3 regions of the Brevibacillus sp. AG genome follow, and region 1 is predicted to be linked to each of the others. Evidence: predicted binding sites of a transcription regulator. Region 1 holds the regulator's gene; each other region holds the start of a gene.
The links. The regulator Rex, encoded in region 1, represses fermentation and respiration genes when NADH is low (regulators of the CRP and FNR family bind a similar motif). The targets are predictions, from matches to a motif close to TTGTGAAATATTTCACAA.
Positions count from the first base shown of each region.

Region 1 (10,341 bases):
TGCTAGTACAAATTATTCCATGCCCAATTGTACGCGAAGCGGATGGGCTTGCTCTGAGCTCTCGGAATGTCTACTTGTCAGCGGATGAGCGAGTACAAGCACTCGTGCTATCACAGAGCCTCAAGCAAGCAGTGGAATGGTTGGGACAGGGCATGGCTCTTTCTGAAATAAAAGATCGCATGACGCAAATGATTTCAGAAAAGCCGCTGGCTGATATTGATTATGTGGAAATTTTGAGCTATCCAGAGCTCACACCCGTCGAGCAGGAAACGGCAGGTCAAACGATCATTATCGCGCTAGCTGCTCGTTTTGGCAAAACGCGTCTGATTGACAATACAATTACATCCATCAAGTAGAGATAAGGGAGGAATTCTTAGTGTTCCGCACCATGATGAAAGCAAAAATCCATCGCGCAACGGTAACTGAAGCAAACTTGAACTATGTGGGCAGTATTACCATCGACAAAAATTTGTTGGATGCACTGGATATTTTGCCAAATGAAAAAGTACAAATCGTCAATAACAACAACGGAGCGCGTCTGGAAACATACGTCATCGAAGGTGCTCCAGGCAGTGGCGTCATTTGCTTGAACGGAGCAGCTGCACGTCTCGTTCAAGAGGGCGATATCGTCATTATTATTGCCTATGCGATGATGACGGATGAAGAGGCGAGAACTTATAAGCCACGTGTCGCCATCATGGATGAGAAAAATCAGATCAAAGAATTGATTGCTGAAGAAGTGCACGCGACGATTCTGTAAGCGATCTGTCTATTCCTGCATAGAGCCACCTGCCTTGTGAGACAATGAAAGTACTCATGCCTCATAGGGGGTGGCTTTTCTTGTGAAAATCGAGGACTGGTTTCATACGCTTCGTAACAAAGCTCAGACGATTGAAGAGAAGTGGCAGGGAGCTTCTGAACAAGAACGTCTTCAGCTCGCGGAACAATTGTTTCAATTGCGCCAAGTAAGTGATACAGTCGTAGACCTGTGGCTGCAATTCGAAGAAAAATTATCGAATGCGATTCGTAACATCAAGGAAATGGAAGGCCAGCTTCCAGTGGAAGAGAAAAAGACGGATCAGTCGAAGGTGAATACAAAATCACCAAAGGCCGTTGAAACGAATCCATACGAGCCGATTTTTCGTCGAGGGGAAGGCTTTTATCATTTGCGCATGTTCCAAGACGCGAAAAAGTGTTTTGCAGAATTAGTCCAAAAATCGCCAGACTGGGAAAGTGGACGCCTGTACTACGCCTACAGTCTCCTTTTGTGCGAGGAGAATGAATTGGCCTTTCGAGAATTCCGTCTTCTCGGCAGGACAGCAAGCTCACCTACCGTTGTGGCCATCAGCTTTAATGCCATCGGTTGCATTCTGGCTGAAGAGGAGCAGTGGTTAGAGGCGGCGCAAGCTTTTAAGACGTCTCTCGAAATCAAGCCAGAACAGGAAGAAGCCAAATACAACCTCGCGCTATGCTATTTAAGAGATGGCGATGCACAGGAAGCTTTGGACGAATTGGAACCGTATCTAGAAAAAAACGAGCACGATTGGGAAGCACAGATGCTATGGCTACGTGCTGCCAAATTACTGCATACGATGGACCAGACTGTGGAATGGGGCCCGCCTAAAGGCTTGCAACTGCCGACGCGCGATTTGGACAGCGATACCCTTCAGGAAATGGCCTCTTTATACGAAACAGTGGGCAATTATCACCGGGCACAAATTTGCTATCACTTTTTGACGGAGCGTTCCCCAAAAGATGGGTGGACGTGGCATGGCTTGGCCTGGAATACGTGGCTCATTGCAGGTACGAAGCGGGCATTGACGCTCGTCAAAAAAGCCATCAGTCTTGCACCCGAAAATGACGACTTTCTTTTTAGTTATGGATGGATGCTGTTGTTTGATGGAAGGGTAGAGGACGCAATCAAAGCGTTTCGGATCATGCTGGAGAAAAACCGAGACAATCGCCTCGGACAATCCGGGATGATTTCCGCATACGAAAAGCTGGGGGATACACAAGAAGCAAAACGGTTGGCAAAGTATTTCCTGGACGACGCTGAGCCATATGTACGTTCGTTAGGGTATTTTCATCTGGGAAGAATCGCGGTTGTGGAAGAAAATTGGCGCCTAGCTGAACAATATTTTCAACGGGCATTGCCATTCGCAGAACAGTTATGGGAAATCCCCATCTATCTGCAATTATGTGCAAGCAAGCTCGGTCAATCAGAAATGCAAACCGAGCTCGTACAGCCTTAAATGTACAGGAAAGCAGGAATATTTCCCATCGTTGCCGAATGTGAATGGGTGCGGATTGAATGTTTCCGCCCAGGTTACGAGGTGACAACGTTTGAATCGATTACTAGTTGTAGATTTTGAGACGACGGGAAGCCATCCACGCCAAGGGGACAGCATCATTCAGATTGGTGCCGTCGCAATCGATGACGGGCTGATTACCGAGAGTTTTTCCACCCTGATTCATCCGGGCCAGGATATTCCACCGTTTATTACCCAATTAACAGGGATTACCAATGAGATGGTTGCAGATGCTCCTTCCTTGGAAGAAGTGTTTCCAGATTTCTTGCGTTTATTGGACGGGCGAGCTTTTGTTGCACATAATGCAAGCTTTGATCTCCAATTTTTACAAGAAGCCCTGCTGAGCCAGGGCTATTATGCGTTTGACGGCTACGTGTTTGATACAGTGGAGCTATCCCGCGTTCTTTTGCCGATGCAAAATAGCTACAGACTCGGAGAACTGGCGTCTGAGCTGGAAATCGAGCACGATAATCCCCATCAAGCAGACAGCGATGCACTTGCAACGGCGCAACTGTTTCTCCACTTGTTGGATATTTTAAAGAAACTGCCGCTTGTGACGATCCAGCGCCTGCAGATGCTCGTCTCTTCGTTTCGCTCTGATATCGAGGTTCTTTTACGTCAGATTGAGATGGAAAAGCTCATTGAGTTGCCAGAGTTGGATGGAACGCCAACCGAAACGGATTCCTCAGACATGTGGGATGTTTACCGCCAGCTGGCCCTTCGGAAGCGGGAAGAAAAAGGAACAGCGTCTCTGAAGCGTCCTCATATCGATGCGACAGTGACCAAGGCGTTTGCCGACCAGCTCGAGGATGTTTTGGGCGAAAACGGGCATATGCAGGCGAAAATGTCGGGGTATCAACGTCGTGATGCTCAGGAAGCGATGATGCATGCCGTCTATGAGGCAATGGAGAATGGTGCCCATTTATTGGTAGAGGCAGGGACAGGTACGGGAAAATCATTAGCCTATCTCTTACCGGGGATCATTTGGGCTCATCACAATCAGCAGCAGCTGGTGGTCAGTACCAATACCATTCAATTGCAGGAACAGTTATTCCATAAGGAAATCGCTACCTTGCAGGAGTCGTTGCCGTTTTCCTTTACAGCTTCGACGCTAAAAGGCAGAGGAAACTACTTATGCTTGCGTAAATTTGAACAAGCCGTAGACGAGCCTGTAGAAGGAAGCAGCCAAGAAATGCGCTTGGTTAAAGGACAGATGCTGACGTGGCTCACGCAAACCGTTACCGGTGACGTGGAGGAGCTGAGCATGCCTCCAAGTGGTCAACTGCTGTGGCAACAGGTAAAAAGTGATACGAGCTCTTGTTTGAACCGGGCTTGTCCCTGGTTTAGTCGCTGCTACTATTTTCAGGCGAAGGAACGGGCTCGCGATGTCGATGTACTCATCGTCAATCACGCCCTTTTCATCAGCGACTTGCAAGCGGAAAACAGAATCCTCCCTTCGTATGAAGTTGCCATCATCGATGAGGCCCATCATTTGGAGGATGCCGCGACACAGCATTTAGGCAAGCAGTTTTCAACCACGCAGCTTCTTTTCTTGTTAGATCGTGCATCGGTTGAAGAGAGTGGGGCAATTTCCCGCTTCGCAGAAGAGCTGCAAAGCTGGATGCCTGCGGTAGAAGAAGATGTCGCCACAAAGCTTTTAGAGCTGAGAAAACAGTCCGCTGCCTTACGTGAGAAAGCGCAGCAATGGACACAGCTCTTGTATGCATGGGCATCAGACCGTGCGGAGGAGACGACGGACGCAGGACGTGAGACAGTACGTTATCGGGTCGAATCGTTTGTAGGTAAGCACGAGAAGATACGCAAAGTAACCAAAAAGCTGATAGAAGGGATGACTGCATACGCAGCGGGCATCGAGCAGCTTTTGCGAACGACTCCGCAAGAGGAAAAGCCACCATTTGTCGTACGCAGTCTACTGACAGATTTATTCGGTCTCATCAAAGACTGGCAAAATGTTGTGGAGCTGCTTCACTTCTTTTTACTTGAGCAGGATGGCGAGTATGTATATTGGATGGAAGTAGAGTCCCGTACAGCTCGCAAGCAAGTTCATTTGTCAGCAGCACTCTTGAAGGTTGCCGACTCACTGGCAGAACCGCTTTTCGCGCAGAAGCGGAGTCTGATCTTGACATCAGCCACTCTGACGGTCAAAAACAGCTTCTCCTACATCAAAAGCCAGTTTGGTCTCGACCAACTGTCCGAGGAACGAGTGCGTACCTTGTCACTGCCATCGCCTTTTCATTATGAAGAGCAGGGATTACTGTTGATTCCATCTGATTTCCCCGCACCAGGCAAAGAGAGTGACCACACGTATTTGGAGGCGGTCATTCAAGGGTGTGTTGATGTGGTACTGGCTTCGAAAGGAAGGACGCTGATTCTATTCACCTCCCACTCGATGCTTCGACTTGTTTACCAAGCGATGAAGGAACGGCTTGCGGATGCTCCAGAACCGTATACGCTATTCGGTCACGGAATCGATAGCAATAATCGGAGCAAGCTGGTTCGTTTGTTCCGAAGCATGGAGAGAAGTGTCCTGCTTGGGACGAGCAGCTTCTGGGAAGGTGTCGATATCCAGGGGGAATGGCTGAGCAGTCTAGTCATTGTTCGCCTCCCGTTTGCTCCACCGAATCATCCTGTGTATCAAGGAAGGGCCGAGCTTTTGAAGGCAGAAGGAAAAAACGCTTTTATGTCCTTGTCTCTTCCACAAGCCGTTCTGCAATTTAAACAAGGGGTGGGTCGATTAATTCGCCACCACTTGGATCGCGGGGTCGTGATCGTTCTTGACACGCGTGTGGTTGAGTCGAGATATGGACGCTCATTCCTTCAATCTTTGCCGCCATTTCAGATCGAAAGCGGTCCATGGCCAACGCTTCGAGAACGCATAGAGCCATTCCTTAGTATGCAATCCCTGTCAGATTCATAAAATGAAGCAATAGTCTCATAGGGATTAAGGTGATAAAATAAATGTTATGGAAAAAAGAGTGGCGTTGGTGGATTGTAGTTCTTAGTGCGATTTTCCTTTGCGCATGCTCGATTGATAGCCATTTGTATTTGCAAGAAGCAGCAGTGAAGATAGATGACCCGTTTGAAACAGAGACAGAGCAGGAATTTTCGGGTCTCATTATCACCTACTTGGCACTTCCGCATGGTGAGAGTACACTTTTGAGAATGCCAGGTGGCAAAACGATGCTGATTGATACGGGTACGGCAGATGATTGGCCCGTTCTCTCGGCACGCTTGGCAGAGCTCAAGATCACACGGCTCGACTATGTCGTGTTGACGAACGACCAGCCTGAGCATATGGGAGGCTACGCTTCATTGAGCCAGCAAGTGCTTGTAGATGCCGTCATTTTGCCCAAGCTGATCGCATCATCGCTTCGCCATGTCGTGCTGCTTCGCTCCAACCAAAAACAGATGGAAGCAGAGCAAGGACAAGTACTCACTCTTGACCAAGAAATCTCCATGGAAGTTTTGCTCCCGGATGAACCGTTATTTTTATCGCCTCAGAACAATTCTCTCGTTTTTCGATTGACGCACGGTCAATTGAGATTTTTATTTATGAGCGCCGTGAATGAAAAAGCAGAAGAACGACTGATGGAACGGCAAAATGACAGACTGAAGGCGGAAGTGCTAAAGGTAGCAGGTCAGGGGAGCAATCAAGGCTCTTCGCAACCGTTTCTGACGCAAGTCGATCCACAGGTCGCCATTATTCAAACAGGCCGATCACGGGATCAAATGAAAGACGGTCAGACGGAAGTCATGGAGCGCTTGGGTGAGTCATGGGCCGAGACATACGTTACCAGCGACGACGGTTCCATTACCATTTTATCGAATGGAAAAGAATATCGGATTTTGAAGCAAAAGAATTAGGGGGGAAGACCGAACGTGGCAAAACACGAAAAGATTTCAGAAGCGGTCGTCCGTCGTTTGCCGATTTATCTGCGTTACCTCAGTTATTTGCAGCAAGTTGAGGTGACCACCGTTTCCTCCCAACAGATGGGCAAGAATCTTGATGTGAATCCTGCCCAAATCAGAAAGGATCTTGCAGCTTTTGGTGATTTTGGAAAAAAGGGAATCGGCTATGATGTCGATTATCTGGTGGAAAAAATCCGTGAAATTCTGAAGCTAACGGATGAAATCCGTGTCGCTTTGGTCGGAGCTGGGCATTTGGGCCATGCCATTAGTAACTACAACGCTTATTTGAAAGATAACATGCGGATTGCGGCCATCTTTGACAATAATCCAGAGAAGCAGGGCAAAAAAGTCGCAGGTATACCCATTCAGCCTTTATCAGAGCTGGAAGAAACAGTCGTCGACAAGCAAATCAAGCTGGCGATTATTACGGTACCGGCACCTGCAGCGCAATCCGTATGTGATCAGTTGACTCAAGCGGGTATCAGGGGGATCTTGAATTTTGCCCCTACGACGATTCGCGCAGGAAAAGATGTTCGCATTCACTATGCGGATGTGACGTCCAACCTGCAAAGCTTGGCCTACTATTTGACGTAAGAATGGAGTGTATACTATGAAAAAGACGATCCTCATTCACGCAACAGTCATTACCGTTAACGATACGAATGAAGTCATTTACGATGGTGCCGTAGCATTCGAAGGCAACAAGATTACGTATGTGGGCCCAACTCCTGAGGACCTGTCGGAAGCGGGATACGATGAAGTCATCGATCAAAAAGGTGATTACATACTGCCTGGCTTAATCAACACGCATGGACATGCTGGTATGTCCCTCCTACGCGGTTATGCAGATGATTTGCCGCTGCAACAATGGCTTGAAGACAAAATGTGGCCATTGGAGGCGCAATTCACGGGAGACACAGTAAAATGGGGTACCCAGCTGTCGCTTATCGAGATGATTCGTACCGGTACCACTACGTTTGTGGATATGTATGATCATATGGATGTCGTGGCGAAGGAAGTCGATACTGCTGGAATGCGCGCTCGCCTTTGCAGAGGGATGATTGGTCTGTGCTCCGAAGAAGAACGTCAAACAAAGCTGAAAGACGCGACTCTTTTTGCAAAAGAATGGCATAATCAGGCAGACGGGCGTATTACCGTCATGATGGCACCGCATGCGCCGTACACGTGCTCGCCAGAATTTATTACCCAAATTATCGAAAAAGCCGATGAGCTTTCCTTGCCGCTTCATATCCATATGTCTGAAACTGCTTGGGAAGTCGGTCAAAACGAGAAGGACTACGGGCTTCGTCCAGTTGCGCATTTGGAAAAGCTGGGAATGTTCAATCGTCCAACACTCGTCGCGCATGCTGTTCACCTAACGGATGAAGAAATCGACATTTTGGCAAAATACAACGTAAGAGTTTCTCATAACGTAGTGAGCAACCTAAAACTGGCTAGTGGTGTTGCGCCAGTTCCTAAAATGTTGGCAAAAGGTGTAAGCGTGTCCCTGGGTACCGACAGCTCTGCAAGCAACAACAATTTGAATTTGTTTGAGGAATTGAAACTCGCTGCGATCCTACACAAAGGTGTGAACAACGATCCAGTAGCGGTTCCAGCAGAGGAAGCACTTCGCATGGCTACTCGTTATGGTGCAGAAGGGGTATTCCAAGAGGAAACACTCGGAAGCATTGAAGTAGGTAAGCAAGCTGACTTGATCGTGCTGGATAGCCACCAAGCCCATTTCCACCCGGCACACCAACCGATTTCACACGTGGTGTACGCAGCAAATGGACGCGATGTGAAAGATACGATTGTAGCGGGTAAATTCTTGATGCGTAATCATAAGCTGTTGACCATCGATGAGGAGCGCGCGATTTATGAAGCAAACCGCGTATTCCAAACGTTAAAACGGTAAAAGGCTCCTGTCAGGTGGGGGACAGGAGTAAGGCAGTGTAGGTGTAGGTAGGGGAATTGGATACTACGACGTTCCGTTGTTCATTTTTGCCACAGCTTTTGTCAGGAGATGATGGCGAAAATGAAGAGTGGGTGTGTGCGACCATTGACGCAAGGGAGACGACAATCCTGCCCAGGAGACGCGGTATTCCTGTAACAGAAACCCAAGTATGTCAGGAGATGTGGTTTGTTGCGAAGATGTCACGCGCTCACCTCCTCGGGGTGTATATGTAGTATGACCGCCCGACCTTAAGCTATGATTAGCAACTTTTCCGTGTCGTTCTAAAACCTTCCCGTATAGCATAGGCTAAAGACAAAAATGGGACAGGGGGGACGACATGTACATCCGGCCCAAAATGCTGTGGTGGCTCATTCCTATCCTACTCGGTCTATTTCTCCTTGGGATTGTATTGGGGACAGTAAGTCGATCAGCCAATACAGACAGCACTGATACTGCGTCTGCGGTCAGACAAACAGCAGGAACGGAGCAGACAGCGACGACGGTAGCGGAGCTTTTGGAGCAGATCACGAAGGAAGAGGAACGCTCATTTCTGGTATACATGCAGGATCAGACCTTGCATGGGCGATATCAAAATGAGCAATTTCAGCTCACAGGAGAAATCGGTGGCCACCAGCTTGAAATAGCCAGAAAAGATGGGCAACCAGTATCGGTGCGAATTGATGGCCAGATACAGGATCATGCCGCACTGCCGTATGCGATGTTCACCCCGCATGAGCACGCAGTATTGCTCAAGGGAGTTTTGCAATCGGTTAGTCCTGAACGCCTTGAAGATACTGCAGGGCAAGGATGGAGTGGATATCGGATAGCGGTTCCACCAGAGGAAGTCTCTTCGTTATTATCGATGTGGTTAGGTCCATCCTTCCCTATTCAGGATTTGTCTTCGAACGTAACAGACGGAATGAAAGTCAATTACCAACTATGGTACGAGTCAACTACGGGGCAGCTTCGCCAACTGGAGCTGGATTTGCAAATGCAAACAGCAGTTGGAGTGAAGAGAGACCAGCTTCGATTCCGATTGTAATGTCAGCCACGTAAAGGAGTTACTTTGCTGTGTTAGTACGAATTATCCTATCAATCGTAGCCGTCATTTTACTTACGGGAGCTGGGTTCGCCTATCACCTGACGGCTTCTGTAGCAGGAGAGCGTAATCAATTTGAGGAAACCGTTCGTCAGTGGGTCCAGGATCGCACGACAATCACGGAGATTGAATCCATTGATGAATATCGAGGCAAGGAGAGCTACGCTGTCGTCATTGGGAAAAATAAGGCGGGTACACAGGTTGTAGCATGGATGACCGATCAGAAAGTTAGTTTCGATCGAATGGATCTAGCTGTTCCTAAAAAGAATGTAGAAGAGGCGGTTTACAAGTCATTCCCGCAATCGGAGATCACTCATTTGGTTCCTGGTCTCGAAAACGATAAGAAATTTTGGGAAGTCACTGTCAAAGACAAAGACGGTCGTTTTCACTATATTCACTATGATCTATTCACAGGTGCTTTGTTAACCTCATACGTGCTCGCGCCAACCTAATACGCTTGCTTGACGACAGGCCTTTTCCTTATGGGAGAAGGCTTGTTTGGCATTCCATCCAACATCTGTATAAGAAATTGATATACTCATATGATATACTGGGGACGTTGCAGAGAGAGAAAACGAGAACGATATTTATGGGGGGAGTAGCCGTGCAGTTGAAAAAGAGCGCAATTGGATTATCTTTGGTGGCAACCTTGGCACTCCTGTTCGGAGGATGGTTCTTGTATCAAAAGATGGAGATTGAGGAGCCAATCCGTGCAGAAATTGGACAAATGCAGTCCGCCACATTGGGTAATTTGGAGATCAGCAAAGATAAAATTCAAATAGATGTAACTGTTACAAAACCTGACACGTTTCCAGCAGAATATCGCAATTTGCTAACGGAAACACAAAAGATCGCAGGGGAAAAAGAAGTGGTCATTGACATAGACAATCAGTCGACAGCGATGAACGATATTTGGCAGAGCGGTCAATTTGTGTTTACAGAAGCGGTGGAGCTGCATGAATATAGCCGCATTCCAGCCCTCGTGGAACAATGGAAAAAGGGGAATCAGCTGGACGAAGCATCTGCATTAATGGATGACGAGAACATTT
Region 1 is NZ_JAQMYO010000001.1:871,839-882,179, reverse strand. Features, by position in the region: gene panC (pantoate--beta-alanine ligase) at 1-356, shown strand, start outside; gene panD (aspartate 1-decarboxylase) at 377-760, shown strand; gene POF51_RS03830 (tetratricopeptide repeat protein) at 843-2,252, shown strand; gene dinG (ATP-dependent DNA helicase DinG) at 2,344-5,247, shown strand; gene POF51_RS03820 (ComEC/Rec2 family competence protein) at 5,289-6,194, shown strand; gene POF51_RS03815 (redox-sensing transcriptional repressor Rex) at 6,210-6,833, shown strand; gene POF51_RS03810 (amidohydrolase) at 6,850-8,154, shown strand; gene POF51_RS03805 (hypothetical protein) at 8,218-8,397, opposite strand; gene POF51_RS03800 (hypothetical protein) at 8,531-9,235, shown strand; gene POF51_RS03795 (cell wall elongation regulator TseB-like domain-containing protein) at 9,265-9,744, shown strand; gene POF51_RS03790 (hypothetical protein) at 9,897-10,341, shown strand, end outside.

Region 2 (10,341 bases), on a different contig from region 1:
CATCTCGTCATCTGTATGTAGGGGCGAGAGTGAATGAGCAATTTGTTAATCCCCTGGAAGTGATACCATTTGAATAGGGGAGGCTGGCTTGACATTCGGTTTCGCATTCACCTGCTATTTTGGGCGGTGATCGGCTTGTCCGTGGTGACAGGCCATTTTTTGGAGGTCATTACCTTGTTTGTCATCGTGCTGATCCATGAATTGGGGCATGTAGCGATGGCGCGCGAGCTCGGATGGACCGTAAAAGAAGTGCAGCTTCTTCCTTTTGGCGGAGTAGCAACGATGGAAGACTCCTACGCCACGGACCCAATGGATGAGATTGTCGTGGCACTCGCCGGACCCTTCTTAAATATGGTGATGATGGCTGCTTCGTACTTGTTTTGGTTTATGGGAATATGGACGGAAGAGTGGGCCCGCTTTTTCTTGGTAAGCAATTTGACGATTGCGCTGTTTAACCTGTTGCCAATTTGGCCGTTGGATGGCGGGAGAATCTTGTTGGCCGTTCTATGCTGGTTTATGTCGTATAGGCAGGCGACGATGATATCGATGACGGGGAGTACGCTGTTTGCGGGGATCATGGTGGGGATGTCCAGCTTGGAGTTGAAGTACAACTTAGCAGTAATCGGGATTTATTTATTGGTATTGAACATTCAGGCATTTTTGCGGTTTCCTTATCAATTTTTTCGCTTTCTTGTAGAAAAATACGATCGGCAGCAAGAAGAAGCTGCCGTTCAAGCGATACGCGTGCATCCTGAGGAGACGGTACTGGCGGTCTCACACAAGCTGCGGCGGGGATACTCCCATCTTTTCTACGTGCAAGGTGCAGGTCTCTTGGCAGAGGAACAGCTATTGTATGCCCTTTTGTTTGAGCAAAAGCACGACGCCGCAGTTGGCAAGCTCCTTTAGTCTCTAGTCATATCAGCAGGAGAGGTCCATTCCATCAGCCAGCAATCACGCATGCTTCCTTCGTGCCATTCGTGCAGAGGAAGCTTTTTTACTTTTCGAAAGCCACATTTTTCATAGCAACGGAGGGCTCGTTCATTCCAGGCTTGCGGGTCAATCGCTACTTTTTGTACTCGTTTTTCCTTGTGGAGATAGTGGAGGATGGCTGTAACGAGCTGAGTGCCAATACCGCTATTCCAGTAAGCAGGCTCTCCGATGAACTGGTCCATGCCGTAGACAACGACGTCTTTTACGTACCCATACAGTTGTTTTTCCAGAGTATCAAGTGGATAAAATTGCGCATAGCCAATCGGTTTGTCCGTGTACAAGATGAGGCAGCGAGTTTCACTGTCGTCTTCCGGAAAAAAGCTTTGCTGCACGAGGGACTCGTCATGTGGCCGATCGCGACCTTCATAATAGGCCAAAACGCGCTCGTCAGAAAGCCATTTGACTAAGTGAACGGCATCATCGGGGGATAAGGCTCTTATTTTTAAATCACCTGCATGAATCATGGATGATCTCCTTTACCTTGACTTAGCAGCTATGTTAGATTACTTCCTATGAGCCCGGTTATCCTTCTTTTGGGCAACGTTTGCACGGGGAATAAGGAGTGAAAACAGTGAAGCAAGTAGCGATTAGTGCACAAGGTAGCAGCATCCGCATCGCATTCATGGAAAACGGGAAATTGCAGGAATGGCGTACAAAGGATGTGGGAGCACACGCAAGCGTTGGTGACATTTACCAGGGACGGATCGCGGATGTGAAGCCTGGCATCCAATCTGCCTTTGTTGATATTGGTACAGGCCAAAATGCTTATTTGTATGTAGATGACACAGTCGGTGTGCAGTCAGGTGGAGCAGCGAAACCAAGTATTGCGGAACGCGTTCATGTAGGGCAAAAGGTATTGGTTCAAGTGAGTAAAGAGGCGTTGGAAATGAAGGCGCCAAAAATCACGATGCAGATCAGCTTGCAGGGGCGTTATCTGGTATACCTTCCGACTGAAGAAAGCATTTCGCTTTCTCGTAAAATAACCGATGATACCAAACGAAAACGACTGCAACAGGTGATCTCTTCGACAGTAGCGCAAGGAGAAGGCTGTATTCTGCGCACGGAAGCGGCGGAAGCAGAAGAGCAGACACTCATAAGCGAGCTGGTCTATTTGCGCAATCGCTGGCAGGAAATGCTGCGAACAGCGGAGGGACTCCGTTCGACCGGACGGATTTTTCAGGATGCAGAGTTGATTGAGATGGCGCTCCGAGATGGCTTGGCAACTGGCATGGATGAGCTGTTGGTAGAAGGTGCGACGACTCATCAGCAGGTAAAAGCGGCGTTGGCAGCTTTTGCTCCAGAAGTACAAGAGAAGCTTCGCTGGTATCAGGGCAAACAGCCGCTCTTTGACTACTTGGGTATCGAGGCGGAGCTGATTCGTGCTCGTGATCGACATGTGCCGCTCAAGAGTGGAGGGTCCTTGGTCATCGACAGGACTGAAGCGATGACGGTCATTGATGTAAATACCGGTTCATTCACAGGTGGAGGAGGGCAACAGCGGGAGCAGGCAGTGACGGTGACCAATCTCGAGGCTGTAACTGAAATTGCCAGGCATCTGCGGTTGCGAGACATCGGTGGCATCGTGATCATTGATTTCATCGACATGAAAGAGCAGAGTAATAAGGAGCGAGTGATCTCGCGATTGAAACAAGAGCTGGCGAAGGACCCTGTGCCTTCGACTGTTCTCGGGATGACGTCGCTTGGATTAGTCGAGATGACGCGAAAAAGAGTGCGTGCGAGCCTGACGGAGCGGCTGACGGAGCCGTGTGAGGCATGCAAGGGCCGAGGGAGAGTTTGGCGAGTAGACGAGCTGTTCCGGCGCATGTACGCCGAAGTCACCGCATTGGCAAAGAGCCAAGATGCGGAGGCTGTTCTCGTGGACATGCCGCCAAGATTGTTGGACATGATAGAGGAGTGGGAAAAAGCAGAAGCAATCACATGGCCTGTCCATGTCTATAAGCAGCTTGTTCCTGCGATGAGCCCGGATGAGTTTCGAATTGGATACGTCGGAAATCGGGCAGAGGCGGAGCGTTTACAATCGAAATAACTTGACTGGGCTATTGTAGCTATGATAACCTAATGGTTGTCATGCAGATATGCCTCGTGCATACTGTAACCGCACGAATCAGGTAAATAAGCCGTCGCTCGTCGACGCACCTGTAAAGGCGAGTCTGAGTATAGGAGGTGCACACAGTGTACGCAATTATCGAAACCGGTGGAAAGCAATACAAAGTTGAAGAGGGAGCAGTTCTCTTCATCGAGAAATTGGCTGGCAACGAAGGAGACGTTGTTACTTTTGACAAAGTTCTCTTCGTAAGCAAAGACGGCAAAGTTACTGCAGGAGCTCCTACAGTAGCTGGTGCAACGGTAACTGGTAAAGTAGAAAAACACGGTAAATCTGCAAAGATTATCGTGTACAAATACAAAGCCAAGAAAAACTACCGTCGCAAGCAAGGTCACCGTCAACCATTCACTAAAGTTGTGATCGAAAAGATCAACGCTTAATTGGTGACTTGTTATGATTGAAGTGATCGTGAGCCGTGCGTCGCACGGTATCCATGAAATTAGTATTTCCGGACATGCCAATGCGGGTGCCTATGGGGCAGACATCGTTTGTTCTGCTGTATCAGGCATCAGCTTTGGTATATTAAACGCCATCCAACCTTTGACGGGCATCACTCCTGATGTCGCTGTCGCACAAGAAGGCGGTGGGTTCTTGAAGTGGAGCCTTTCTTCTTCGGATGATGAGACTGCACGAGAGAAACAACAGCTTTTGGCAGAGAGCATGGTTATTGCTCTTTTGTCGGTTGAGGCGAATTACGGCAAATACGTAAAAGTAAATGATCATAAATGGCAGGGAGGTGTCTGATATGAACATGCTGTTTAACTTGGACCTTCAGTTTTTCGCATCGAAAAAAGGGGTAGGTTCCACAAAGAACGGTCGCGATTCCATTTCCAAACGTCTGGGCGTGAAACGTGGCGACGGGCAATTCGTTACTGCTGGTAACATTCTCGTTCGTCAACGCGGAACAAAGATTTACCCAGGTGCGAACGTAATGAAAGGCGGAGACGACACTCTGTTTGCAACTGCAGATGGTGTGGTTCGTTTCAAGCGTCTGGGCCGTGATCGCAAACAAGTTGTGATCGAGCCAGTTGCTTCTGAAGCGTAAATATTTGTTAAGAAAAACCCAGCGATATAGCTGGGTTTTCTTTTTGTCCGGCTCTTTTTTATGGTACAATAGATGGGAAAGATATTCTTATCGACTTGGGTGAATGTGATGGGGGACGAGCGGAGGCTGTTTACGCATCAGACAGACCAACTGCTGACCGTTCTGAACAGGCAGCGGCATGACTGGTTGAACCACGTTCAGGTTCTGCTCGGCTATTTGCATTTGAACCGTACTGAACAAGGAGAGGCCCATTTGAAACGCATTGCACAGATGGCGATGCAGGAATCGATGGTTGCCCGATTGAATAGCTCCTTGTTGTCCGTCTTCTTCTTGACATTTAATGCACTGAACAATGAATTGCTTTTAGAAGTAGACGTGTGCAATCATGTGGATCTCACGCGAGTAGTTTTGAACGAGCAAGACTTGTTCCAGTTGGTGTCAGAGATATTATGCACAGTGAACGATCATGTAGATCAGAGCGGGTACGAAGCAGCCAGCATGCAGGTAAGCTTGCAAATGGATGAGCGTGGCGTTCATTTTCGTTTTGACCTGGCCGGTGTACTACGTGCATCCGGAATGGAAGAATTGGAAAAGCTGATACGTAAAAGCGAACAGAGTACGGTGGAGGTCACCGAGTGGATACATACGGAAGAAGAATGGGTCCTGAATTTGGTGATCCCATTCGCGGAATGAAAGAGGTGACACCATGTTTGTCGATCAGGTAAAAGTATATGTAAAAGGCGGGGACGGTGGTAACGGAGCCGTCTCCTTTCGCCGGGAGAAGTACGTACCGCTGGGTGGTCCAGCGGGTGGAGATGGCGGTCAAGGTGGAGATGTCGTGTTTGTCGTGGACGAAGGTCTGCGTACACTGGTAGATTTCCGCTATCAACGACATTTCAAAGCACCTCGCGGAGAGCATGGCCGCAACAAATCTCAGCACGGAGCTGGCGCGGAAGATATGGTCGTGCGCGTGCCACCGGGAACAACTGTCATTGATGATGATACTAAAGAAGTGATTGTCGATCTCGTGGAGCAGGGTCAGCGTGCTGTGATCGCAAAAGGCGGACGTGGTGGACGAGGCAATATTCGTTTTGCCAACTCTTCGAATCCAGCCCCACACATCTCGGAGAACGGAGAACCAGGTCAAGAGCGTTACATTGTCATGGAGCTCAAGCTGATTGCAGATGTGGGCTTGGTTGGCTATCCGAGTGTAGGAAAATCCACCTTGCTGTCTAGTGTAACAGCGGCGAAGCCAAAAATTGCGGCGTACCACTTTACGACGCTGACACCGAATCTGGGTGTTGTGGACTTGGGCGAGCAGAGCTTCGTAATGGCTGACTTGCCAGGATTGATTGAAGGCGCGCATGAAGGTGTGGGTCTTGGTCACCAATTCCTGCGTCACGTAGAGCGTACGCGCTTGATCGTTCATGTGATTGACATGGCAGCGGTAGATGGACGCGATCCATACGAGGATTATTTGCAGATCAACCGAGAGCTGACTATGTATAACCTGAAGCTCGAAGATCGTCCGCAAATTGTAGTCGCGAACAAAATGGAACTGCCAGAAGCAGTGGAAAACCTGCGTATTTTCAAGGAAAAGGTTCCAGATGTGAAGGTGTACGAGATCTCTGCTGCAACCCGTCAAGGCGTACAAGAATTGATGTATGCGATCGGGGATGCCTTGGCGACGATTCCGGACAAGCCTGCTGTTGAGGAAGTTGCGGAAGTGGAAGAGCGCGTGGTGTTCCGAGCAGAAAAAGAACCAGAGGAATTCGAGATTACGCGTGATAACGAAGTATTTGTTGTCAGCGGTGAAAAGATCGAGAAGCTCGTACGCATGACCAATCTGACCAGCTATGATGCAGCTCAGCGTTTTGCAAGACAAATGCGCTTTATGGGTGTAGATGATGCTCTGCGCAAGCTGGGAGCAAAAGACGGGGATACCGTTCGGATCGGCAAATTAGAGTTTGACTTTGTGGAGTGACAAAAACCATGATTGATGTCCCATCACTGAACCCATTTTTGGGGGATAAACGACTCCAACGCGGTGCGATGCTACCGCTAATCATCTCCAAGCAGGTGAAGACACCTGTCCAAGTTATGGTTGAACATGCAAAGGGCAGTTATCTCGTAGTTTCCTACGAGATGAAGCCTGAAACGAAAGCAGAGCTTCTCGGATCAACTGTACGCATTCGTTGGGAAACGGATGCGGCAGTGAATACCATTGATTTGGAAGTAGTTTCAGAGCAAACGCTTTGGCCGATCAAGCTTTTAGGGATGATTCCGATTAGTATAGGGGTAGAAATTACACAAAAGCGCAAGCAGGATCCCATCTCCCCAGATCTCGGTATTTCTGTCCCTTACAAGGTGATGGGAGCTAGACCGATCGAAGAAAAAGGCGAGGCAGTGTTGCTGAAATTTTCTCCTACCCGTCTTGTTTTGGGAACGGACGGTTATGTGTCGAAGGGCGATTTTCTCCACTTGTCTTTCAAGATACCGAAGCAAGCGCAGGAGATCGTCATGATGGCGAAAATCGTGGAAAAAACGTTCCAAGACAAACAATCGATCATTGAATTAATCTTTACGGATATCAATGAAAAGCACCATGAACTCATCAAAGATTACTATAAAAAGCTCTCAACTACCGCTTCTTCCTAAGGAAGCGGTTTTTTTCCTTTGATGTTCCTGTGAAGAAGGTATATAGTAGAGTACATAGAGTTCTACATCGAGCCTGTTCACTTCATGATTTGTTGTGTACGCTTTCCTGAATAAATACTTGTGAAATCATTCACTTTTTATTATTCGAATCCGTTTTCTGCTTAACTTTGTGAAAAATGTTACAAGCAATTTTTTACCGGATTTTCAGGGAGAATAGCGGCCGTTACTCGTATGAACAGGCATCGAGAATAAAAGGCCTCTATTCCAAAGCAAAGGAGGACGTTTTTTTTATGTCTCAAACAACTACGCAACAAGCTCAAGCTGCTGCTGAAGTAGCAAGCACTGCAACTCTGGCACCAGCGCAGCAACAAGATGTACTCGATCAGTTGATGAAACCAGAAATCCAAGAGTCACTTAACGTATTGGTGGCGAACCTGCCTAAATTGGCAGAACTGACAACTCTTTTGACCAAAACATATGATTTGGTACAAACAGTAGCAAATGATCATGTGTTGATCGACGACATCAAAGGCGGAATGGAAGAGTTCGTAAAACCGATCTCTGATAAAGCGAAAGGTATTGCGCAAGCAGCCATTGAAGCCAATGACCGTGTTCATGTTGAAGAGTCTACTATCGGTTTGTTCGGTATTCTCAAAATGCTCAAGGATCCGCAAGTACAAAAAACTTTGCGTTTCGCACAAGCATTTCTGGAAGTATCAGCAGAACGTCAACAACAAAAACGCTAGTATTTTTTATTATGGAATGTAAGACAAGGACGGAGGATTTGGCATGGCGAAGCATATTCTGATTCTAGGCGGCGGTTATGGCGGTTTGCTCAGCGCATTGACTGCACGTAAATACATGACGGCTGAAGAAGCGTCGATCACGGTGGTAAACCGTTTTCCTACTCACCAAATCATTACGGAACTGCACCGCTTGGCAGTAGGAAACCTGTCTGAACAAAACGTGGCGCTCCCTCTGGAAAGATTGCTGCGTGGCAAAGAGATTAACCTCGTAGTAGACACGGTAGAAAATATTGGTCTCGACTCCCAACGCGTTACACTGGGGAGCGGCGATTCCATCAAATACGATGCTTTGGTGATTGCGCTGGGTAGTGAAACCGCATTCTTCGGAATCCCAGGTCTGCAAGAGTACAGCTTTACACTGAAGTCTGTAGAAGAAGCAAATCGTCTGCGAGCACACCTCGAAGAGCGCGTGATTGAATACAAGACGAGCAAAAATAAAGCAGATGCTACCTTCGTTGTAGGTGGTGGCGGTCTGACCGGTATCGAGCTGGTTGGGGAATTCGCTGATATGCTGCCAAATCTGTGCCACAAACACGGCGTAGACTTTGCAGACGTATCCATCTACTGCGTAGAAGCAGGTCCATCCATTTTGGCTGGTTTTGCTCCTGACCTGGTTGAGCGTGCGAAAACGAGTTTGGAAAAACGCGGTGTTCAGTTCCTGACAGGCGTACCTGTAACGGAAATGAAAGAAACCACAGTTTGTCTGAAAGATGGCGGTACCATTGAAACCAAAACAATGGTATGGACAGGTGGCGTACAAGGAAATCGCGTAGTGGCTGAGTGCGGCGTGGAAGTAAACCGCGGACGTGCAACTGTTACAGAATTCCTGCAATCCACTTCTCACCCTGATGTATTCCTTGCAGGTGACAGTGCGGTCGTAATGGGGCCAGAAGGTCGTCCATTCCCTCCGACTGCGCAACTGGCATGGCAAATGGGCGAAGTAGTAGGTCACAATCTCTTCGCACACTTCAACGGCACCAAAATGGATACCTTCAAACCGGTATTCTCCGGTACATTGGGTAGCCTGGGCCGTAAAGACGCGATCGGAACAATCGGTGCAAGCCAACTGAAGCTGAAAGGTCTGCCTGCAACCTTGATGAAAGAAGCGAGTAACGTTCGCTACTTGACTCATATCAACGGTCTGTCCTCTTTAGCATACTAATCGAATCAGGAAAACCCGGGATCATGGTATCCCGGGTTTTTTGTGTTTGTTTATCCGTTTCCGCTTGGATCCTCAATCACGTTTGGGGATTGTGCCATCTTTTTGCCCCGCATGTCATTGCCAAACTGTTCGAGACTGCTTGGCTTACCAGCTGGGTGATTGTTACGGCGCTCCGATTTATCTGACTTTCCACGTCCGGCCATTTGTCTTTCACCTCCTCCATACGATACGCATTATTGTGCGCGAAGAAGCTCCCCCTCATGTAATCAAAGTAAACCAAATGTGATCCGATGAAAAAAAGTGACGGATAAGGATTGTCACATTCCATGCTTTCCGTTATAATGTCCTCTATGAAGAAACAACTGTTTTTCTCAGGAGGACACAACGCATGAAAAAGGAAGAAAAATTCTACTTGATTCGATCTGACATCCTGCCAGAATCGATTGCCAAAACGATTGAAGCCAAGAAGATGCTGGAATCCGGCGAAGTGGATACTGTGAACGAAGCGGTTGAACGGGTGGGATTGAGCCGCAGTGCTTTTTATAAGTACAAAGATGGCATTTTTCCGTTCAATTCGATGATGAGCGAAAAAATTATGACGTTTACGTTCTCTTTGGATCACATGTCAGGTTACTTGTCCAAAGTGCTCACATATGTAGCAGATCAAGGTGGAAACGTATTGACCATCAATCAGACGATACCACTTCAAGGGATTGCTACTATATCCATGTCAGTCGATATGGCTAATCTTCGCGTATCTAGCACGGAGTTTTTGGATAGCTTGCAGCTGATCCCGGGCGTTCGCAAAGCGATGATCGTCGGTAGAGGCTAAGCAAAAAAACAATCAAAGAAAAGGCAGGGGAGAGAGACATGGAGAAGCAGAGCATTAAATTGGGATTAATGGGTTTTGGAACAGTAGGGACTGGTGTAGTACGTATCATTCAAGCGCATCAGGAGGATTTGCAAAAGCAAACCGGCCTCAGTATTGAGGTTTCCCGTATTCTTGTTCAGGATGCAGAAAAATCTCGCAATATTTCATCCATGGAGGGCGCGCTGACCACAGATCCTGCTAGTCTTTTGGATGATCCAGAAATTGAAGTCATCGTAGAAGTAATTGGTGGCATTCACCCTGCAAAAGAGTACATTTTGGGTGCACTCGAACGAGGCAAGCACGTAGTAACAGCCAACAAGGATCTGATGGCGTTGCACGGAGCCGAAATTTTAGAGAAGGCGCAAGAAAAGGGCTGTGACGTTTTCTACGAGGCAAGCGTGGCTGGTGGAATACCAATTTTGCGTGCGCTTGTAGAAGGGTTTTCCTCAGACCGTATCGCGAAAATGATGGGGATTGTCAACGGGACGACCAATTACATCATGACCAAAATGAGTCAAGAGGGCGCAGAATATAGTGAGGTATTGAAAGAAGCGCAAGCACTGGGCTACGCGGAGCAGGACCCAACCTCCGATGTGGAGGGCTTTGATGCAGCCCGCAAAATGGCGATTCTGGCAACGCTGGGCTTCCGTGTACCGATGAAGCTCGAAGATGTAGACGTAAAAG
Region 2 is NZ_JAQMYO010000008.1:70,783-81,123, reverse strand. Features, by position in the region: gene POF51_RS21470 (M23 family metallopeptidase) at 1-77, shown strand, start outside; gene POF51_RS21465 (M50 family metallopeptidase) at 70-906, shown strand; gene aac(6')-35 (aminoglycoside 6'-N-acetyltransferase AAC(6')-35) at 903-1,454, opposite strand; gene POF51_RS21455 (Rne/Rng family ribonuclease) at 1,562-3,037, shown strand; ribosomal protein L21 leader region at 3,095-3,173, shown strand; gene rplU (50S ribosomal protein L21) at 3,184-3,495, shown strand; gene POF51_RS21445 (ribosomal-processing cysteine protease Prp) at 3,509-3,859, shown strand; gene rpmA (50S ribosomal protein L27) at 3,867-4,160, shown strand; gene POF51_RS21435 (Spo0B C-terminal domain-containing protein) at 4,269-4,853, shown strand; gene obgE (GTPase ObgE) at 4,867-6,144, shown strand; gene POF51_RS21425 (hypothetical protein) at 6,153-6,818, shown strand; gene POF51_RS21420 (DUF1641 domain-containing protein) at 7,109-7,564, shown strand; gene POF51_RS21415 (NAD(P)/FAD-dependent oxidoreductase) at 7,608-8,786, shown strand; gene POF51_RS21410 (hypothetical protein) at 8,837-8,989, opposite strand; gene POF51_RS21405 (ACT domain-containing protein) at 9,175-9,618, shown strand; gene POF51_RS21400 (homoserine dehydrogenase) at 9,657-10,341, shown strand, end outside.
Region 2: a site for Rex is predicted at 6,937-6,954, ahead of POF51_RS21420 (DUF1641 domain-containing protein). Genes of this name have one in related genera too.

Region 3 (10,341 bases), on a different contig from region 1:
CCCTGTTAATGCCGAACACCCTGAACTAAACGCTCTCAATAGCAGGAATAAAGTTATTCCCGGAACAACTGCCCCATATTCTGGGGGATGAGCTTGAACATTTCCAGCCAACCATTGAAAACCGCCGCCAATAATTAAGATAAGAATAGCGGCAACAAACAAATAAACAGGGTACATTAAAATCGTTGCCGATTCTGTTATTCCACGTAAATTTAATATCGTTACGGTTGCAATCATGAACAAGGCAAGAAGAACGCGATGTTCATGAAGCACTGGAAATGCCGAAGTAATAGCGTCTGTAGAAGCAGACGTACTAACAGCAACCGTTAGAATGTAGTCCACGAGCAAAGAGCCACCTGCAACCAGTCCAGTAGTGGTTCCTAAATTGTCCTTGGCGACAATGTATGCTCCACCACCTGTTGTATAAGCAAAGATGGTTTGACGGTAAGACAAAATGAGTATGGTTAAAAGACCAACAACCGCAATGGAGATGGGGATAGAGTACCACATCGCTACTGCACCCAAAGTAATTAACACGAGAAGAATCTGTTCTGTACCGTAAGCGACAGAAGAAAGAGCATCAGATGAAAGAACCGCCAAAGCTTTTACTTTATTTAACTTTTCTTCGGCAAGTTCACTTGATTTCATAGGTCTACCGAGTAAAAATCGCTTGAATTCTGAGATCATGTGTATTCCCCTATCTGACATTTCTCGTTAGTTTTCCCACAGCTACAAAAAAATGAGTCCATTTCTTTGTTTCCCATGGATTGGCAACTATGTAAGTGGGGAAGCTAAAAAAAACGGGTTCTTGTCCTTTAGCTTCATGCTTTTGGACAAAACCCGTTGCAATCATGTAATGGGAGCCTTTTACAGGAATGACTCCTCGTAACAAGTCATTCACAGAATACGTTGAAACAATCGAAAATCGGATGGACTGCACCCTGCCATACGGTAAAGACTCAGATAACTGTACGCGTATTTATAAAAATGGCCATGTCTGCTTTCAGCTAACGCCTGTTCCCAGTAAGAAGGTTCTAATGGATTCAACTCGTTTGCCGTAATTGCCGACTCAGATTCAACCCGATTTTCCTCGAGTGTATTTGCATAAGCCAAGAGGTTGATTCTTGCGTAAAAGGCCGGATCGAGATTGTCGTGTACATCATGGCGATAAGCTTGTTTCATTTCTACAATGGCGTGACCATGCGTAAGGATATGCCCCAACTGCATATCGCCTTTCTCCATTTGCACCGGTCTTTGAAAGTTATGGAGTAAGTCAAGCACAGTCTCCGGAGTCAGCTGTAATCTTACACCAGTATATGGTACGCCGTCAGGATCAATGATGATATTCTCTCCATTCACAGTAACAAAACCAGGACCTGATGCTTCGAAGTTTCCAACAATTTTCCCCATGGCATCAAACAATTCGGCAGTTGCCGGAATAGCGGAACGAGAGAGCATGCTCAGCAAATAGAACGTGTAAATCACGTCATGACCAAGCGCATGGCATGTTTGGTTCTTTTGGACAAGCAGTCTCATCATTTGAGCAGGAAAGTCCTCGTATTCGTTGTTTGCCCGATACTGCTGTTCGTTTGCATGTTCTTCCACAATTTTATCAAGATTTTTACGAATCAACTCTTCCAACTTGGCAGGTACAAGTTTTTCTTCCAAGAGTTCAGTCAAGGCGATAACTGCACACGCCCAATGTCCTTCCCACATATTGCTTTGTGACGATTCGATCATTTTTTGGCATGCCCATTTCCTATAGAAATCGATATCCAAATCAATCACCTCTCAATCTGATAGAGCTTATTCTTTAAAAGAAGGAACCTGAATACATGATGATAGAATAATACAAATACCATAATGTCAAAACTAAAAATTGACATGACACCAACTAGATGAGAGGTGTTCCTTGATGACAACAAGTAAAACGAATCCTAAGGTTGATGAATTTTTAAGCAAGGCGAAAACGTGGAAGGCTGAATACGAGAAGTTGAGAAGTATTGTCCTTGACTGTGAGCTGACTGAAGATTTTAAGTGGATGCATCCTTGTTACACGTTTGAGAAAAAAAACATTGTTTTAATACATGGATTTAAAGAATATTGTGCGCTACTGTTTCAAAAAGGTGCCTTGTTAAAAGATCCAAATGGGATTCTCATTCAACAAACGGAGAATGTACAGGCCGCGCGCCAAATCCGATTCACCAATGTGGACGAAATCATGGAAATGGAAGCTATTTTGAAGGCATATATTCAAGAAGCCATTGAAGTTGAAAAAGCCGGTTTAGAAGTGGACTTAAAAAAGCATGAAGAATACATCATTCCAGAAGAATTGCAAAAGAAAATGGATGAAATCCCTGCCTTGAAAACTGCTTTTGAAGCATTGACTCCGGGACGGCAAAGAGCCTACATTCTTCATTTTTCAGCACCCAAACAAGCCAAAACACGAGAATCAAGGGTTGAAAAATGCATGCAGCAAATTCTCGATGGAAAGGGATTAAATGATTAGTATATTTGATGAGGAAATGGTGAAGAAGAGGCGGGAGAACCGCCTCTTTTTTGTTTTTGTATTCGTTTCATTCCTCTATCAGGAATAGTATACTTTTTCTATTTTATATAATGTCTGCTCGATGGTTGGGCAAAGATCGGCATCTCCTTTGTAAAATTTCAAACGAAAGTACAAGCTCTTCAAAAAATTCTTTATATTGATTTTTTGTTTAAAGGCAGGCAGAAATTCGGAACTCTTATCTACATCTCCAAAGCTTTGAATCCATTGCTCTACATAACTCTGGCTAAGCATTTTTCTATTCAGAATACTAACAATGGCTGTTACCATTCTCTCATCTTCCCCATCGGAGTAAATTCGATCGGTTATGGTCATCTTTTCGTAAACCAAATCGAGGATGGTTATGAGGTCACTTTTATCCAACTCGGAACATTGAGCTAAATCATCTAATGCATCCGCTGCATGGGCTATGGCATGAGCCCAACCTTTTTCTTCATCATATCCTCGGTAATCTCGCTCTTCACGTACGTTGAAAAATACTTTCTCTTTTATTGCATGGATGTTCTCTCTGGAGAGAAAGGGTGATTCTCTATGCCGCATGAGGAGTAGGGGGATGACTAGCATAGAGAAAGAGCGGGTAAAGACAGAGTCTGTATTTGTTTCACCAAGCTTAAAAAGCAAATGGTTTTTATCTAGAATGATTGGTATCAGTTGTTCTAGTTCGTTTGCAGTTAGAGAATTACCAGGAATCCAATGTGATAAGGTTGTATAAATGAGGTCATCACGTAATGTGGCATCCAAAGAACCAATTTCATTCATCATTTCTACTACGAATTGAAATGTATCGGATGGTGTTTGGTAGCCATTTTCTTTTATGAATATTAGCTTTTCTTTTACATTCATTTTACATGCTCCCACTCTTTATTCTTCGAACTGACTTTGTGGCTTTACTTAGTGATTATTGTCCATTTTAGATTTCGACATAAATAGGTTATCAACCTCCAAAACATGAGCAGTTTTGACTGCGGTGGGGTGAGATGTAGCAGTACGAGCACGCACAGAGATCCTAGGATACTCACCTTTTGCAAAAAAAATAAGAAGAGGACCGAACCTTTTTCCGAAAGAGAGACAATATAGTGTGTAAGCTTACTCAGGAGGGCCCTCTGAATGGAAAATGAAGAGATGTATCAATTACTTATAAAAATGAAAGAGGGTGATGAACAGGCATTTCATACGATGTATGATGCCACCTTTCAGGACGTATACCGGACCGTCTCCTTTCTGGTGGATCAAAAGCAGGATCGGGAAGATGTCATGAATGAAATCTATATGCAAATGTGGACCTCACTTGCTAATTACGATACGAACCGTCCTTTCCAGTTCTGGCTGCATGGCCTGGTAATCCGTCAAGTGCAGAGATTTCGGGTCAAGAGCTGGAGGAGATTCCGCATTTTTGAGCGGATCCGTTCCTTCTCCCGGGAAGAGTCTTATTGGGATGAACATACTGCGTTGATGGATGGGAGGAACCAACTGATATCCCAGTCCATACGAAAACTGACCGACAAACAGCGGACAGTGATTATCTTCCGCTTTTATCACGACTATACTCTTGAGGAAATTGCGACGTTGCTCGATATTCCGTTGGGTACAGTCAAGTCCAGATATCATGCTGGCCTCCAGGCGCTTAGAAAAGACTTCGGGAATCTCCCCCTGGAAAGGATGGAAAAGATCAATGACTATTGAACATAAAATCCGTGAACATCTGCACGAAGAGGCAGAAACGATGGAGTGTCCGCCGGCCATTTCCAAACGTATAGAACAATCCTATTCTCACTATTTGCAACGGAAAAGGAGCGAAATAACGATGAAAAAACGTTTAATTGGTGGATTAGTTGCTGCTGCGATTTTGATTCCAACCGCAGCATTTGCGGCCCCTGTTGTGATTGACATGCTTACTCGAGCACCAATGACTTCTGAACAAGTCAAGCTGGATGAGGTTGGTAAGGCAGCACTTGAAAAGCTGTACAGCGCAATTCCCGAAGCAAAATCGTTTGAGATTATCGATGCGAGCTACCTTGGAGACTCCAGTGATTCAACCAAAAAGGTCCAACTAAGCATCGTCCTGCAGGAAAAAGGAGGAACTGGCAAAAAGCTTACTCTTCATACAAACGGTATTACGGGTGAGATTCAAGACCTGACTCAAGAGAATTGGGAGCCTAAGGAGAAACCACTCATTACTTTGCCCGATCAGGAAATCAAGGCGAAGGTGGATCATCTCATTGATAAATTGTATGGCAACATCAAAGATTATGAGGCTGCCATGGAGCAAATGGACAATCCAAATCAGAAAACATTTATCTTGAATTACACCAAGAAGGGATCAGAGGGAGAGGGTTACCAAGCATTTGTTCAAGGTAATACGATTAGTCTTTCTCCGGTAGCTCCTGCACCATCAAACAAGGAAGTAGAAGGGTTCTTCTCTTTAAATGGTAAGCCTGATTATACTGCTGATTACTTCTTAAACGATGAAAAACTGTTTTCTTTACTAAAAATGAGCCCGACAGAGTTAAAAGAAGAAATAGCAAAAGGGAAATCTGTTGTAGAGGTTGCAGCATCTAAAAATATCTCGAAACAACAAGTAATTGATGTGATCGCAAAAACACAGGCTGAAGTTCAACTTCAAGATGGAAAAAATAAAGTAACAATCAGCGATGATTTACTGAAACAAATGATGAAAGAAGTTGAACCAAAAGTCGTACACATAATTGAACACAAAACGGAAACGGAATGGTAGAAATAGCAAGTCAAGGTGGAGGAAAAAGAGGCGGGAAACCGTCTCTTTTTCTGTTTTACAAAATATGTATATTGATATAAAGTTAACAAAGAATGGAAAAATATCAATGTGATGAAATCCGTAATCATTCGATGAAATCAATGGGAATAGATAGAGGAGGAACATGTGTATGAAGCAAAGTAGTACAAAAGGATTTTGGAAACGATTGTCGATTCTCTTGCTTTTATCTTTACTCGTACTAGGCAATATTGCAGATGAGAGTACACTGGTACAGGCAGCTGAACAAAAATCAGAAAAGATTCTTTCAGAACAAGAGGCTATTGAATACGCCAAGAAATGGGTGACTATCCCCGAAGGTTATGAGTATGGCTATGGAAACTACTACGAACCGTATGAAGACTATATACCCTATGCGGGGTGGTCCCTTATTTGGAATAAATCAGATCAATCAAGTATCATGTATGTAATTCATCCTGTCTCAGGGAATCTGTTGAGATATCAATACCATGGCGAGCACAGCGAAGCCCCTGGCCCTGCTACAGCGAATAGAAAGCAAATCGATCTTGAGGGAGTAATGAAGTTTCTCACAAAAGTCATTCCTCCAGAGGAACGAGCGAAGCTAACATTGCTAGAAGAAGGCGATTTCGAGAGCAACAATTCGGAAACGTACTATTTTAAATTTCAGAGAGTAGAGAATGGTATTCCTTTTAAGGACAATGGGATCACTGTAACCATGCGAGGAGACGGAAAGGTTCTGCGATTCAATCGATTATGGTATGAGGGGGAGTTGCCTGACGCAAGCCAAATCATATCGGAAAAGGAAGCACGCGAGCTGTTGGAACAAAAAACGGAGCCAACCATGTATTATAAGAGTTTTTACGGTGAAGATCATAAGCAGAAATACATGTTGGTCTACGATTACCTACCAACCGATCCGCAAATGGTAGATGCGATCTCAGGCGTGATGATCGATGGCAAAGGGGCGGTGGCGAAACCAAAGCAACCGATCAAGATTTTGAAGGAAATGCCCTCTGCTTCAGCTCCAAAGGCTGGGAGTCAGAAAGACGGAGGTTTTACCCGCGAGCAAGCGGAGGCAAGCGCAATCCATCTCCTGCAAACGACGCTCCGTGATCAGTTGGCAGATATTTATATGCTTGAACCACAGCCGTATGATGGAGGTCTGAGGGGGAAGGAGACGAATTGGCGGGACTATAAAGTGCATTTTGGATGGTTGAAAAATGGTCTTCTGATTAAGGACGCAAGATTTGAAGTAGCTGTCAACCCGTACTCAGGCAACAGTATTATAGGGGATGATGAGCTCCCCTCGCCAGTGATTCTTGACAATAACATGCAGAGAGTAGACCTGGCCTCTGCGAAAAAAACGGAGCAAGCCGTAAAAAAATCGCTCGAACTCTACTACTTGCTACCGGATATAGAGTTTAACGAGGTAGAGCAACCAAAACCGCGGCTTGTTTACCGCCTCAGCGGAGACAAAGGAGTTGTCGACGCACACACAGGAAAATGGATCAGTTTTTTAAAACGTGAAGAAAGCAAATGAGCAATCGCGAATGAAAAAAACGGCTGTCAGTGGTTAGTCTTACAACTAACCTTCTGCAAGCCGTTTTTTCTATTTTGCCTACTGAGTGATTCCCAGCATTTGTTTCATATCTTCTTGGGCATCACCAATCAATTGGATATGGAACAAGTCTTGTAGTACTTGCAGAACACCAGGCTGAATGAACTCAGGCAATTTTGGGCCAATCCGTATATCTTGTATCCCCAGGCTAAACAGACCGAGCAGGATGGCAACCGCTTTTTGTTCAAACCAGGAAAGAACGATACTTACCGGCAGCTCGTTCACTTCACATTCGAAGGCATCGGCTAATGCAGCTGCAATCGTAATGGTAGAAACCGAGTTATTGCACTGTCCCAAATCGATATACCTTGGGATGTCGGTACCTGGCACGATGCCGAAATCTACATCGTTAAAACGGAATTTTCCGCAGGAGGTAGTAAGAATGACTGCTTCTGGCGGTAAGGACGTAGCCAATTCACGATAATACTCGCCTCCCTTGCCAGGAGCGTCACAACCAGCGATGACGAAGAAGCGTTTGATCTTTCCTTCCTTGACTGCCTGAATGATTTCAGGGGCGATGCCGAGGACCGTTTTGTGATGATACCCGGTCGTCAATGTCAGTTCCGATTCGATGGAAGCCTCAGGAAGAGACAATGCTTTTTCAATGAGTGGCGCAAAATCGTTATCTACAATTTTCGTCACGTTCTCCAATCCGGTTATATCATACGAAAAGAAACGATCGGCGTAGCTGCCTCGAATGGGCATCACACAGTTTGTTGTAGCCAGTATGGCGCCGGGAAATTTCTCGAACAATTGACGTTGATCGTACCATGCTTTCCCGATGTTTCCTTTCAAATGAGGATATTTCTTCAGTTCGGGATAGCCATGTGCAGGCAGCATTTCGGAATGCGTATACACATTGATTCCTTTACCTTCTGTCTGTTTTAACAGCTCTTCGAGAGCAAACAGATTGTGCCCCGTAACAATGACGCACTTTCCTTCTATTTTATTTTGCGAGACTGTGATTGGCTGCGGGACTCCGAAATGATCCGTATGAGCCCGATCCAAAAGCTCCATGACTTTGATGGCGGCTTTGCCTACTTTCATGGCCATTTGCAAATGTTCATCCAAGTTAAAATTCACATTCGTCAATGTAAAATAGAGAGCTTCCTGTGTAATCCCATCTACTTCAGGATCGATATAGCCTAGTTGACGAGCATGTGTTGCATAAGCGGCAATTCCTTTTAAAGCAAAAATAATGGTATCCTGAATACTCGCAAGATCTTCATTCTTTCCGCAAACGCCGATGACCTTACAACCACCTGATGGAGTCTGTTCACATTGATAACAAAACATGTATAATCCACTCCTTCGATTCAAGATTTCGCTTTGATTATAAGCGGATTGCCTGGAAGGAGGCTGTGATTAAAATCACAACGGGAAAAAACATTGCCTCTTATCATAGTGGATGAAGAAGATTCCCAAGTTGAGGGGTGTTGTTATGGTACGAAAATGGCAGTTGCCGTTACAAACGTTGAGTCTTACGGTCGGTTTCATGGTATGGGTCATTCTGTCATCGCTCATGCCTTTTATCAAAGAAACCGTACCAATGAGTGCAAGCGAGGTGGCGTGGGTGACAGCGATTCCAGTCTTGCTGGGATCGTTGCTGAGAATCCCCGTAGGATATTGGAGTAACCGATTTGGCGCGAGAATATTATTTAGCATAAGCTTTCTCTTGCTGCTGGCTCCTGTTTTTTATATTAGCCAGGCGACCACTTATACAGATTTGTTAATAGGCGGGCTATTTTTGGGGATAGGTGGAGCGGTGTTTTCCGTTGGTGTCACGTCTCTCCCTAAATACTATCCGAAAGAGAAGCATGGTTCTATAAACGGAATCTACGGTATGGGGAATATTGGTACAGCGATAACCACTTTTGCAGCGCCAGTTCTGGCTAAATCGTTTGGATGGGCAAGTACTGTACAGATGTTTCTGTTATTGCTTGCGGGATTCGCTGTACTTACCTTCTTGATGGGGGATAAAAATGAACCGAAGGTAGTGACTCCTCTTGGTCAGCAGATCAAGAGTGTCTACAAAAACGAAAAGCTATGGTTAATCAGTTTGTTTTACTTTATTACATTTGGTTGCTTCGTCGCTTTCACCGTGTATCTCCCGAATTTTTTAGTGAGCCATTTCCAATTGGATAAAGTAGATGCAGGTATGAGAACAGCAGGGTTCATTCTTTTGGCGACACTGGCGAGACCATTGGGAGGATGGCTAGGTGATAGGTGGAACCCCTTCAAGGCATTGATGATTGTGTTTGCCGGGCTCGCCTTGTCTGGTATTGTCTTATCGTTTTCGCCATCGATTTTAATGTATACGGTAGGGTGCTTGTTGGTAGCGATATGTGCCGGAATTGGTAACGGTGCCGTGTTCAAATTAGTGCCGATGTATTTCTCGCGACAAGCGGGGATTGTAAATGGGATCGTATCTGCCATGGGGGGATTAGGAGGATTTTTCCCGCCGTTGATCTTAACGCTGCTGTTTAATCTGACGGGGCATTACGCGATCGGTTTCATGGCGCTATCGCAGTTTGCACTGGCAAGCTTGGTCTTGGTGATGTGGATGTTTTATCAAGAAAAGCTGCAGCTCGCCGCCACCATTATGGAAAAGACGGGAGAGGCGATACTGATTACCGATACACGCGGAGTCATAAAAAGTGCGAACCATGCTTTTACGAAAGTGACCGGTTATGAGATGAATGAGGTGATAGGCAAGTCACCCAATATTTTAAAATCAGGCAGACAGGGTGCCGACTTCTATCAAAAGATGTGGGACTCGATCAAGAAGAATGGCTATTGGCAAGGAGAGATCTGGAATCGCCGGAAGAATGGGGATCAGTATCTCCAATGGTTAACGATCAGCGCGATTCTGGACGATGCAGGAGACGTTGAGTACTATGCGGGCATGTTCAGCGAGCTTGCGGAGCAAAGACATGGATAAAGAAGCTTGAATCACTTATGAAAATAGTCTTGGACGGACAAGTCCAGGACTATTTTCGTGTAGATATGTATGTAGAGTTTGCTCACATTTGGCAAATATCAGGAGGGCAGTCATCACAAAAAATGGCTTCTTTTAAATAGGCAAGGTCTTTAATCAAGATAAACCCCTGGGGAAGCAGATCAATGGTGTCCTGTTTTTTCAGATCGGAAAGCATCCGGTTGACACTTTCTCGTGTCAGGCCAATGAATTGTGCCAAATCACGATTGGTAAGGGAAAGGTCGATGAGGATTCCTTCGGGGTGTGGCTTGCCGTACGTGTTACTCATGCGGATTAGCGTTGAATACAAGGCGCCGATTTTGCCATTGAGTAGCAAATCACGAAATTTAGACTGCATCCGTCTGTTCATCAATCCCATCCAACGCAGGAAGTCTACGCAAAATTGACCGTTTTTGATGAGCATTTTT
Region 3 is NZ_JAQMYO010000006.1:310,260-320,600, forward strand. Features, by position in the region: gene POF51_RS17820 (APC family permease) at 1-687, opposite strand, end outside; gene POF51_RS17825 (hypothetical protein) at 898-1,779, opposite strand; gene POF51_RS17830 (YdeI/OmpD-associated family protein) at 1,916-2,509, shown strand; gene POF51_RS17835 (DUF2785 domain-containing protein) at 2,588-3,409, opposite strand; gene POF51_RS17840 (sigma-70 family RNA polymerase sigma factor) at 3,674-4,249, shown strand; gene POF51_RS17845 (hypothetical protein) at 4,239-5,300, shown strand; gene POF51_RS17850 (YcdB/YcdC domain-containing protein) at 5,470-6,858, shown strand; gene hcp (hydroxylamine reductase) at 6,937-8,232, opposite strand; gene POF51_RS17860 (nitrate/nitrite transporter) at 8,378-9,877, shown strand; gene POF51_RS17865 (Crp/Fnr family transcriptional regulator) at 9,960-10,341, opposite strand, start outside.
Region 3: a site for Rex is predicted at 8,296-8,313, ahead of hcp (hydroxylamine reductase). Genes of this name have one in related genera too.